2 regions of the Streptomyces sp. NPDC045968 genome follow, and region 2 is predicted to be linked to the other one. Evidence: riboswitches for the same ligand, from Rfam matches in the RefSeq annotation. Region 2 holds a riboswitch; the other holds the start of a gene.
The links. A riboswitch is a leader RNA that binds a small molecule or an ion and turns the genes downstream of it on or off. The one in region 2 is predicted to bind S-adenosylmethionine.

Region 1: another riboswitch for S-adenosylmethionine. It lies ahead of AC07FA_RS03950 (aminotransferase class V-fold PLP-dependent enzyme); the one in region 2 lies ahead of thrC (threonine synthase).

The regions. Positions count from the first base shown of each region.
Region 1 covers NZ_JBWKLF010000001.1:911,461-917,393, reverse strand. The annotation lists gene AC07FA_RS03970 (NYN domain-containing protein) at 1-554, opposite strand, end outside; gene AC07FA_RS03965 (hypothetical protein) at 590-832, opposite strand; gene AC07FA_RS03960 (rhomboid family intramembrane serine protease) at 995-1,747, shown strand; gene AC07FA_RS03955 (Lrp/AsnC family transcriptional regulator) at 1,744-2,025, shown strand; gene AC07FA_RS03950 (aminotransferase class V-fold PLP-dependent enzyme) at 2,112-3,488, opposite strand; SAM riboswitch class IV at 3,662-3,778, opposite strand; gene trpD (anthranilate phosphoribosyltransferase) at 3,860-4,924, opposite strand; gene qcrB (cytochrome bc1 complex cytochrome b subunit) at 5,049-5,933, opposite strand, start outside.
Region 2 covers NZ_JBWKLF010000017.1:25,351-31,283, reverse strand. The annotation lists gene AC07FA_RS32790 (alpha,alpha-trehalose-phosphate synthase (UDP-forming)) at 1-296, opposite strand, end outside; gene AC07FA_RS32785 (hypothetical protein) at 363-590, opposite strand; gene AC07FA_RS32780 (glucosyl-3-phosphoglycerate synthase) at 628-1,578, opposite strand; SAM riboswitch class I at 1,732-1,859, shown strand; gene thrC (threonine synthase) at 1,878-3,170, shown strand; gene AC07FA_RS32770 (MoaD/ThiS family protein) at 3,203-3,481, shown strand; gene AC07FA_RS32765 (cold-shock protein) at 3,891-4,097, shown strand; gene groL (chaperonin GroEL) at 4,465-5,933, shown strand, end outside.

The sequences.
Region 1 (5,933 bases), on a different contig from region 2:
TCCTTGCGGGCGGCGTCGAGTTCGGCGCGCAGCCGCTCGGTCTCGCTCCTGGTGTGGCTGCGGGCCTGGGCCAGCTCCTCGCGCAGCCGCTCGAGTTCGCGCCGGGTCTCCTCGTCGGCCCGCTCGGCGTCGGCCCGCTGGACCTCTTCACCGGCGGCCGCGACCAGCTTGACCCAGCCGGACGGCCGCAGCACATAGGCCGCGGCGGCCACGTCGACGGGATCGGCGGCGGCGGGCGGCGCGCCGGTCTCCAGCGCGGCGGCCAGCTCGGGCTGGGCCTGGGCGATCCGTTCCCCGATGCGGCGGCGGAACACCGGCTCGCTCTCCAGGGCGGCCGCCATCGCGTTCCCGGCGAACTTCGCACGCCGGGTCGGGGTGAAACGGGCGTACTGTCTGAGCTGAGTGGGAAGCTCGCCGACGGTCAGGCCGCCGAACGCGTCCGAGACCAGCGCGATGACCCGCCGTCGCACTCCCTCGGGCAGCGGGCGGTCGAGTGCCTCGACGGCGCCCTCGGCCTCATCGGCCGGTTCGGCGCCGTTAGTCGGCTGCTCCACCATCCGTCACCCCAATATGTTTGTCCGCGGCTCCGTCAGGAGTCGGCGCCCGGCCTGTCTACCAGTTCGATCTGGTCCACCGCGTTGCACCAACGGCAGCGCACCGACTCGATGGTCTCACTGACCACCTCGCGCTCCTCGACGCTCGACTCCCCGGCCAGGTCCAGATGGACGTACTCCACGACCTTGGAGGAGCGGGTCACGTCGAACCGGGTGAGGTTTCCGCAGAGCGTGCAGCGCCAGCGGGTCCCGTCGGTCGGCATGGGAACCGTCGTCATCGTTGCGTCCTCTTTCGTCGTGCGTCGAGCTGTCTGTTTCAACGATCTCGCGGTGCGCCGTCGAACTGCGGATGTCCTGTCGTAACCCTACGGCCTCGCGCATACCCATAGACACGGCGAGGCGGTCTGTCCCGTTCTCCCCCGGTGCGTCATGCTCTGTGCATGATCGATGGCCGGGAAGTCGATTGGCGGGACAAGGCCAGGAGGATCCGGAGGGCGGCCTCGGCGAACGGAGCGCCCGTCACCTACGGGCTCATCGCCCTGTGCTGCGCCGTGTTCCTGATCAGCCCGCTGTCCGGGTTCAACCCCTCGTACGGGGCCGCCGACCGGCTGCTCGCAGCGCAGGCCGCGTACTTCGAGCGGTGGGGCGTGATCCCCAGCGAACTGTGGGACGGCTCGGCGCGCGCCCTGCTCACCCCGCTCACCGCGCTCTTCGTGCACGGCAGCTGGCTGCATCTGCTGGGCAACATGCTGTTCCTGTACGTCTTCGGGGCGATGGCCGAGGAACGCATGGGCCACCTCGGGTTCGCCGTCTTCTACGTCTGCTGCGGCTATCTGGCCCTGCTCGTCTACGCGGCGGCGCACGCCGAGTCCGACCAGACGCTGGTCGGCGCGTCGGGGGCGATCTCCGCGGTGCTCGGCGCGTTCCTCTGTCTCTTCCCCAGAGCGCGGGTCACGAGCATCTTCCCGTTCCTCTTCTTCCTGCCGCTGCGCTTCCCCGCCTGGATCGTGCTGATCTTCTGGTTCATCCTTCAGTGGCTGGCGGCACAGAGTGTGGGGAACAGTCCGGGCGTGGCGTATCTCGCCCATGTTGCGGGCTTCGCCGCCGGGTTCCTCTACGCCTGGGTGTGCTATCGCCGTGGGGCTAGAGTGAAGTCTCCAGCCACGGCCACCGAGGGAGAAAGCCAGCCGTGATCACCGCGATCGTGCTCATCAAAACCAGCGTGGACCGGATTCCGGAGATCGCCGAGGCCATCGCCGCGCTGGACAGTGTCAGCGAGGTCTACTCGGTCACCGGTACGTACGACCTGATCGCCATGGTCCGCGTGGCCAAGCACGACGATCTCGCCGATGTCATCCCCGGCCGGATCAGCAAGATCCCGGGCGTCGAGGGAACCGACACGCATGTGGCGTTCCGTACGTACTCGCAGCACGACCTCGAAGCGGCCTTCGCGATCGGCCTGGACGCCTAGGCCGTGCAGGCCCAGGAGCTGTCCTGGGCCACAGCGTTCCGGCCGGGTACGGGCTTCCCGTACCCGGCCGAAGTGCTGTGGTCCCGTCAGACCTGAGCCGTTCCGCGGTCCGGGACGCAGCGGCCGTCCTCCGTGCGGTACTTCCACTGGGCGCCCTCGCGGACCAGCTCCTTGACCGCCCGTACGAAACGCTCGACGTGCTCGTCCGGCGTACCGGCACCGAAGCTGACCCGGATGGCGTTCAGCGACCGCTCGCCCGGGGCGGCCTCCGGGGCGCCGCACTCGCCCGGGTCCTGTGCGTCACTGCCCAGCAGGGTCCGCACCAGCGGGTGGGCGCAGAACAGTCCGTCGCGGACGCCGATGCCGTACTCCGCGGAGAGCGCGGCGGCGAAGTGCGAGCTGTTCCAGCCGTCGACGACGAAGGAGATGACGCCGACCCGCGGGGCGTCGTCGCCGAACAGGGAGAGCACCCGGACCTCGGGGACCTCGGCGAGCCCGGCGCGGACGACCGAGACGAGGTGCTGCTCGCGGGCGACGAGGGTGTCGAAGCCCGCCTCGGTGAGCGCCTTGCAGGCGGAGGCGATCGAGTAGACGCCGATGACGTTGGGCGAACCGGCCTCGTGGCGGGCCGCGGTGGTGTGCCACTCCACGTCCACACCGCCGTCGGTGCGCCGGGCGACCTTGCGCGAGGCGCCGCCGCCGGCCAGGTACGGCTCCGCGTCCTGGAGCCAGTCGGCGCGGCCCGCGAGGACTCCCGAGCCGAACGGCGCGTACAGCTTGTGTCCGGAGAAGGCGACCCAGTCGACGTCCAGCTCCGCGATGTCCACCGGGTGGTGGGGGGCGAGCTGTGCGGCGTCCAGCACGATCCGCGCGCCGTGGGCGTGGGCGGCGGCGGCCAGTTCCCTGACCGGCCACAGCTCGCCGGTGACGTTGGAGGCGCCGGTGACGCAGACCAGCGCCGGGCCGTGCGGGTCGCGTTCGGCGAGCGCGCGCTCCAGGGCCTCGACGGCCTGCCCCGGGGTACGGGGGGCGTTGAGGTAGGTCACCCGGGCGTCGCGCCACGGCAGCAGCGAGGCGTGGTGCTCGGTCTCGTAGACGAACACCTGGCAGTCCGCGGGGATCGCGGCAGCGAGCAGGTTGAGGGAGTCGGTCGTCGAGCGGGTGAAGATCACCTGGTCGTCCGGTCGGCAGCCCAGGAACTCCGCGACGGTCGTGCGGCTGTTCTCGAAGAGGTCCGTCGAGAGCTGCGAGAGGTAACCGGCACCCCGGTGGACGCTGCCGTAGTACGGGGCGTACGCGGCGACGTCGTCCCACACCCGCTGGAGCGCGGGGGCGCTGGCCGCGTAGTCGAGGGCGGCATAGGTGACTTCGCCACCGGTAACGAGAGGAACAGTGACGTCCTTGCCCAGAACCGGCAGCGGGGCACAAACGGACTGGTCGAGGGCAGCGGCGGAGACAGACATGGCGAACTCCCGTAACAGGCAGGCGAATTCCGCGCGCCGACGGATACGCGGCAGCGCAGGAGAAGAGAAAAGGGTGCGCGGAGGAGGGCGGAGAGGCCCTAACGCATTCGCTTGCTCACAAGAGACTCCCTAGGGACCAGGACCCCGGGGGTTGGCATTCACAGATGCCGAGGGGCCCGCGCTTGCCGCAGACCTCGCTGCCTGCGGCCTGGTCTTCACCCGGGGCACCCCGCCACGGACGGAGGGTTGCCGGACAGCGAGCCGGGGCCTATTCGCTGTCACTCATGACCTGCGCAGCATCTTGCCATACGTACGGACAGACGCAAGGCGCGGTCCGCTATCCGGACCGCGCCTCGCCCACCGTGCCCGTGTCAGGCGTTGCTGGCCGCCACCCAGCGCTCCAGCGCCCGCTTGGCCGCACCGGAGTCGATCGACTCGGTGGCCCGTACGATCCCGGCGGCGATCTGCTCGTTCAGCGTGCCCGCCCCCGCGTCCAGGGCGACCAGCGCGGCCGCTGTGTTGAGCAGCACCGCGTCGCGTACCGGGCCCGTCTCGCCGTCGAGCAGCCGGCGGGCCACGTCCGCGTTGTACGAGGCGTCGGCGCCGCGCAGGGCCTCCACGGGGACCATCTCCAGGCCGACGTCACGCGGGTCGAACGCCTCCTCGCGCACCGCACCGTCCCGGACCACCCAGACCCGTGAGGTCGCCGTGGTGGTCAGCTCGTCGAGGCCGTCGTCGCCGCGGAAGACCAGCGCCGAGTTGCCCCGGTCCGCGAGCACGCCCGCCACGATGGGCGCCATCCGGAGATCGGCGACGCCGACGGCCTGGGAGCGCACCTGGGCCGGGTTGGTGAGCGGGCCCAGGATGTTGAACGTGGTCTGCGCACCGAGTTCCTTGCGGGCCTTGGCCGCGTACCGCAGAGCGGGGTGGAACTTCACCGCGAAGCAGAAGGTGATGCCCGCTTCCTCCGCGACCTGCACGACCCGCTGCGGCGTCAGTTCTAGGTTGACGCCGAGCTTCTCCAGGACGTCGGATGCCCCACTCGCCGAGGAGGCCGCGCGGTTGCCGTGCTTGACGACCTTGGCACCGGCGCCCGCGATGACGATCGCCGACATGGTGGAGATGTTGACCGTCTTGGCCAGGTCGCCGCCGGTGCCCACGATGTCGACCGTACGGCCCGGTACGTGGATGGTGTTGGCGTGCGCGTACATCGTCCGTACGAGGCCGGTGACCTCGTCGACCGTCTCGCCCTTGGCCCGCAGCGCGACGGCGAATCCGGCGATCTGCGCGTCGGTCGCCTCGCCGCTCATGATGCGGTCCATGGCCCACGCGGTGTCGTCCGCGGTCAGGTTTTCGCCACGCAGCAGCGGGTTCAGCACGCCCGGCCAGGAACGAGCCGCCACGCTGTCGCCGCCGACCGGGGTCACAACGTTCATGGTCCGCTCCTGGGGTCCACAAGCCGATAAGGGGATGGCATCCACCTTATCCAGCCCCGGAGGCGGCAAAGAGCCCCGTCCACTCGATGGACGGGGCTCTCGCTGTGGCGATCAGTTCAGGTGATCAGTGGTGGCCGTGGCCGCTGGTGATCTCCTTGTACTCCTCGGCGGTGGGCTTGGCGACCTGGTTGTCCTCGCCGTAGTAGCCCTTGCTGAGCTTGACGCGCAGCTTCTCCATGGGAGAGACCTTGCGCTTGACGCCGTTCTCGTCGACCGCGGGGCCGATCTCGGCCGGCTTGTACTGCTCGTGCGCGGTGAGCGTGTGCAGCTGACCCGGGCTGAGCGGCTCGTGGATCTCGACGAACTCACCGTGCGGCAGGCGCTTGATGATGCCGGACTCGCGTCCGTGCAGCACCTTGTCCTTGTCGCGGCGCTGGAGGCCGAGGCAGATCCGCTTCGTGACGATGAACGCGATGACCGGGGCCACGAAGAACGCGATCCGCACGAACCAGGTGATGGCGTTGATCGACAGGTGGAAGTGCGTGGCCCACAGGTCGTTACCACCACCGACGAGCAGCACCATGTACCAGGTGATCCAGGCGACGCCGAACGCCGTGCGGGTGGGCACGTTGCGCGGGCGGTCCAGGATGTGGTGCTCGCGCTTGTCGCGGGTGACCCAGGACTCGATGAACGGGTAGACCGCGATCGCGACCAGGACCAGCGGGAAGACCATCAGCGGGATGAACACACCCAGGACGAGCGTGTGACCCCACAGGTTGATCTCCCAGCCCGGCATCACACGGATGAGACCTTCGGAGAAGCCCATGTACCAGTCGGGCTGCGCGCCGGTCGACACCTGGTCGATGCGGTACGGGCCGAGGGCCCAGATCGGGTTGATCGAGGCGATCGCCGAGATGATGGCGATGACACCGAAGACCAGGAAGAAGAAGCCTCCGGCCTTCGCCATGTACACCGGCAGCAGCGGCATGCCGACGACGTTCTTGTTCGT
Region 2 (5,933 bases):
ATGTGGTGGACGAACCAGAGCACCGAGTTGGCGATGCCGTTGTACGCGTCGGCGTGGAGAGCGGCGTCGATGTCGAGCATCCGGACGCCCGGTTCGGCGACCCCCTGCCTGACCGCCTCCCGGTCGCCGTCGCTCAGGGCCGCGCACACCCACAGCTTGTCGTCGACGGCGCTGAGGCCGGAGACGAGGCCGCCCCCGCCCCGTTTCGATGTGAGCGAGCCGTCCTCGCCCCGGGTGTACGACACCGGGCCGCGGTTGGACGCGACGAGGACCTGGGCAGCGTGCTCGGAGACCATGTACCGGAACCTAGCCCGTTCCGTAACCCCCCAAACGTGAGTCCGGCCGCGCTCACGTTCCGCCGGTCAGCCGCGGTCGCGTCCGCGCCCACGGCCGCGGGCCGCCGCGCGGGCGACCGCCCCGGCCCCGGTCAGGGCGAGCCCGAGGCCACCGAGCAGCCACAGCCGCTCACTGTCGCCGCCGGTCTCGGCCAGGGAGCCGTGCGCGACGGAGCCGAGCACGGCCAGGGGGGTGGCGTACGAGGGCAGCCGGCGCCACCGGCGCGGAGCGGCCCCCAGTCGAGGAAAAGTCATAAAAGTGAAATGTAGGGAACTTTTATGACTTCATCGGTTACGCCGCGCGACGGGACAGGTACTCCTCGATGTCACGCATCGGAGGCCGCTCCTCCGTGTCCACCACATGGGTGCACGGCACGAAGCCGTTCTCGCCCCGCTCGAACTGGGTCAGCACCGGCCGCACCAGATGGCCCCGGGAGAGCCGGAGCTGCGCGGTGCGGTAGATCGTCGCCGCCATCCGGCCCAGCGCCTGACCGTCCTGGTGGCGGTGTTTGCGTACGCCGACGTCGACCTGTGCCAGCGCGTCCAGCCCCACCAGGTGCAGCGAGTCGATGAGCAGGCCCAGCTCCACTCCGTAACCGACGGGGAAGGGCAGCTGTTCGAGCAGGGAACGCCGCACCGCGTACTCGCCGCCCAGCGGCTGGACGAAACCGGCCAGCTGCGGCCAGTGCAGATTGAGCACGGGGCGTGCCACCAGTTCAGTGACGCGGCCACCTTGACCAGCGGTGTTTCCCAGCGGGCGGTCGTACATCGCCTTCACGAACTGCACCGAGGGGTCGGTGAGCAGCGGCCCGACGGTCCCGGAGACGAAGTCCGCGGAGAAATCCTTCAGATCCGCGTCGATGAAGCAGACGATCTCGCCGCTGGTGACCAGCAGTGACCGCCACAGCACCTCGCCCTTGCCGGGGACGGCGGGTATTCGGGGCAGGATCGCGTCCCGGTGCACCACCCGGGCGCCTGCCTCCGTGGCGACCCGCGCGGTGGCGTCGGTCGAACCGGAGTCGATCACCACCAGCTCGTCGATCAGCGGCACGCGCTCCATGAGCTCGCGCCGGATCGTCGTCACGATGTCGCCGACCGTCTCCTCCTCGTTGAGGGCGGGCAGGACGACGCTGATGCTTCCACGGAGCGGGTCCCGGGCCCTGGCGGCCGCGAGACGATCCAGCGGACGATCGGCGGCCGACCAGGAACGCCTGGTCAGCCAACGTTCCACCTCTTCGATCACGGTCGAATCTCCCTGCGTGTGATCCATCTCGCGGTTCGGACGACTATCTCCACCGTCCGAGGCTTCGGTTACAGTCTTGAGCAACGCGGACGACCCTCGCATCTCGGGGTCCGCCCGCCGACAAACGCCTGGATCGGTGATCCAGTGCCACAGCGCTCATCCAGAGGGACTGAGGGAACGGCCCGTTGAAGTCCCGGCAACCCCCCCATCGACCGCGAGGTCACGGTGGGGAAGGTGCCAAATCCGTCTCATGGCGAAATGCGCCATGAGGAAGATGAGGAGAAAGGGCCTCCGCCAGCATGGCTGTCCAGACTGAACTGACGAACACCCCTTCCACTGTGGACCTCGGTCCCGCCGCGGCGCTTTCCTGCCGCGAGTGCGGCGAGCGTTTCGAGCTCGGCCCCCTGTTCGCCTGCGCGTCCTGTTTCGGGCCGCTCGAAGTGGCGTACGACCTGCCGAGCGGCTCTCCCGACGAGCTGAAGAAGCGCATCGAGGCCGGACCCAACAACATCTGGCGTTACGCGCCGCTGCTGCCGGTCCCCGCCGATGTCGCGGACAAGCCCAACATCAACCCCGGCTTCACCAAGCTGGTCAAGGCCGACAACCTCGCCCGTGAACTGGGCGTCACCGGTGGACTGTTCGTCAAGGACGACTCCGGGAACCCGACGCACTCCTTCAAGGACCGGGTCGTCGCGATCGCCGTCGAGGCCGCCCGCGCGTTCGGCTTCACCACCCTCTCCTGCTCCTCCACCGGCAACCTCGCCGGTGCGGTGGGCGCCGCCGCCGCCCGCGCCGGCTTCCGGTCCTGCGTGTTCATCCCGCACGACCTGGAGCAGGGCAAGGTCGTCATGGCCGCGGTGTACGGCGGTGAGCTGGTCGGCATCGAGGGCAATTACGACGACGTCAACCGCTTCTGCTCCGAGCTCATCGGCGACCCGCTCGGCGAGGGCTGGGGCTTCGTCAACGTCAACCTGCGTCCGTACTACGGCGAGGGCTCCAAGACCCTCGCGTACGAGATCTGCGAGCAGCTCGGCTGGCAGCTGCCCGACCAGCTCGTGATCCCGATCGCCTCCGGATCGCAGCTCACGAAGATCGACAAGGGGCTCCAGGAGCTCATCAAGCTCGGTCTGGTCGAGGACAAGCCGTACAAGATCTTCGGCGCGCAGGCCGAGGGCTGTTCCCCGGTGTCGGTGGCCTTCAAGGCCGGTCACGACGTCGTGCGCCCCCAGAAGCCGAACACGATCGCCAAGTCCCTGGCGATCGGGAATCCGGCCGACGGGCCGTACGTCCTGGACATCGCCCGCCGTACCGGTGGGGCCGTGGAGGACGTGAACGACGAGCAGATCGTCGACGCGATCAAGCTGCTGGCCCGCACCGAGGGCATCTTCGCGGAGACCGCGGGCGGGGTGACGGTCGGCGTGACGAAGAAGCTGATCGAGGCGGGTCTGCTCGACCCGACCCTGACCACCGTCGTCCTGAACACCGGTGACGGCCTCAAGACGCTCGACGCGGTGGCCGCGACCTCGCAGGCGACCGCGACGATCCGGCCGAGCCTGGACGCGTTCCGCGCCGCCGGCCTCGCCACCAGCTGACCACCCGCCGAGACCCGAGGAAGGCACCCACCATGAGCGTCAAGGTCCGCATCCCCACCATCCTCCGCACCTACACGGACGGCCAGGCCGAGGTCTCGGCCGAGGGCGCGGTCCTCTCCGAGGTCATCGACTCCCTGGAGAAGAACCACCCGGGCATCGCCGCCCGCGTCCTGGACGACCAGGGCAAGCTGCGCCGCTTCGTGAACGTCTACGTCAACGACGACGACGTGCGCTTCGAGGGCGGCCTGGACGCGGCCACCCCGGACGGTGCCGGTGTCTCGATCATCCCGGCCGTCGCAGGCGGCTGCTGACTTCGCAGCGTCACCACCATTGCCCCCTCCGCGAGAGAAGCGGAGGGGGCAATTCTGCATGGTTAGGCGCGGTAGAGTTGGGAAGTCCCCTCCGCTGCCTGTGCCGCCCGCATATGAGAATGCGCCCGGCCCCGATAAGAAGCAGCCAAAGTGTGCGACCCCCTTGAGCCATAAGTGGCCTTTGTCAGGCCCGACTTGCCCAGGAATCTCATGAATTCCCCATAAAGGGGCGATCGGCTGTGCCCAGAATTCTCGTCCGATTGACCTGTTGCAGAGGGCAGTTGGGCAGATACATTCGGCCGCGGTCGACGCGTTCCGGCGCACACACCCTCTCCTGTCGGAGGGTGAGTTCTGACCCGGGCCCGCGAAGTGCGGTCCTGTGCAAGGGCCAGTAATAGGGGAGTTAGGCATGGCTCAGGGCACCGTCAAGTGGTTCAACGCGGAGAAGGGGTACGGCTTCATCGCGGTCGACGGTGGTGCGGATGTTTTCGTCCACTACAGCGCGATCCAGATGGACGGGTACCGCACCCTCGAAGAGGGTCAGCGAGTTGAATTCGAGATCTCGCAGGGCCAGAAGGGGCCGCAGGCGGACATGGTCAAGCTCGCCGTCGGCTGAGCTCGGCGCAGTCGGCCAACGACACTACTCACGCGCGTAGGGCCCGTACCCCCAAGGGGGTGCGGGCCCTCCGTGCGTCTGTACGACCCCGTGGGTCCGTACGGCCGGTGCCCCCTGTGCGGCCCCGTGATCGCCGCTCTTCCGGACGCGCCCGGTTGTCCACATCCGGAGGGGGACGCTTGCACTCGCAGGGGTCGAGTGCTAATCATTGGCGTTAGCACTCTCCAGGTGAGAGTGACAGAAACTTGGACCGGGCCGGTGAGGCCCGCAGGCTGCGTGGGGCAAGGAACCACACAGCACGCTGGCCGTCCGTCGCGGGCGCCTCTCGGTCCGGAGAATCCACCCCTGTCCGGGAGGACCACTTCACATGGCCAAGATCATCGCGTTCGACGAGGAGGCACGGCGCGGTCTCGAGCGCGGGATGAACCAGCTCGCCGACGCCGTCAAGGTCACCCTCGGCCCCAAGGGCCGTAACGTCGTCCTCGAGAAGAAGTGGGGCGCGCCCACGATCACCAACGATGGTGTTTCCATCGCCAAGGAGATCGAGCTCGAGGACCCGTACGAGAAGATCGGTGCGGAGCTGGTCAAGGAGGTCGCCAAGAAGACGGACGACGTCGCCGGCGACGGTACGACCACCGCCACCGTTCTCGCCCAGGCTCTCGTCCGCGAGGGTCTGCGCAACGTCGCCGCGGGTGCCAACCCGATGGCTCTGAAGCGTGGCATCGAGAAGGCCGTCGAGGCCGTCTCCGCCGCTCTGCTGGAGCAGGCGAAGGACGTGGAGACCAAGGAGCAGATCGCTTCGACCGCCTCCATCTCCGCTGCTGACACCGAGATCGGCGCCAAGATCGCCGAGGCTATGGACAAGGTCGGCAAGGAAGGCGTCATCACCGTCGAGGAGTCCCAGACCTTCGGTCTGGAGCTGGAGCTCACCGAGGGTATGCGCTTCGACAAGGGCTACATCTCGGCGTACTTCGCCACCGACATGGAGCGTATGGAGACGTCGTTCGACGACCCGTACATCCTGATCGTCAACTCCAAGATCAGCAACGTGAAGGACCTCCTTCCGCTGCTGGAGAAGGTCATGCAGTCGGGCAAGCCCCTGCTGATCATCGCGGAGGACGTCGAGGGCGAGGCCCTGTCGACCCTGGTCGTCAACAAGATCCGTGGCACCTTCAAGTCCGTCGCCGTCAAGGCTCCGGGCTTCGGTGACCGCCGCAAGGCCATGCTCGGCGACATCGCCATCCTCACCGGTGGCACCGTCATCTCCGAGGAGGTCGGTCTCAAGCTGGAGAACGCCGGCCTGGACCTGCTCGGCAGCGCCCGCAAGGTCGTCATCACCAAGGACGAGACCACGATCGTCGACGGTGCGGGCGAGAGCGACCAGGTTCAGGGTCGCGTCAAGCAGATCCGTGCCGAGATCGAGAACTCCGACTCGGACTACGACCGCGAGAAGCTCCAGGAGCGCCTCGCGAAGCTGGCCGGCGGCGTGGCCGTCATCAAGGCCGGCGCCGCGACCGAGGTCGAGCTCAAGGAGCGCAAGCACCGCATCGAGGACGCGGTGCGCAACGCCAAGGCCGCCGTCGAGGAGGGCATCGTCGCCGGTGGTGGCGTGGCTCTGCTCCAGGCCACGGCCGTCTTCGAGAAGCTCGACCTGACCGGTGACGAGGCCACGGGCGCCAACGCCGTGAAGCTCGCGCTGGAGGCCCCGCTCAAGCAGATCGCCGTCAACGGTGGTCTTGAGGGTGGCGTCGTCGTCGAGAAGGTGCGCAACCTGCCGATCGGTCACGGCCTCAACGCCGCGACCGGCGAGTACGTCGACATGATCGCCGAGGGCAT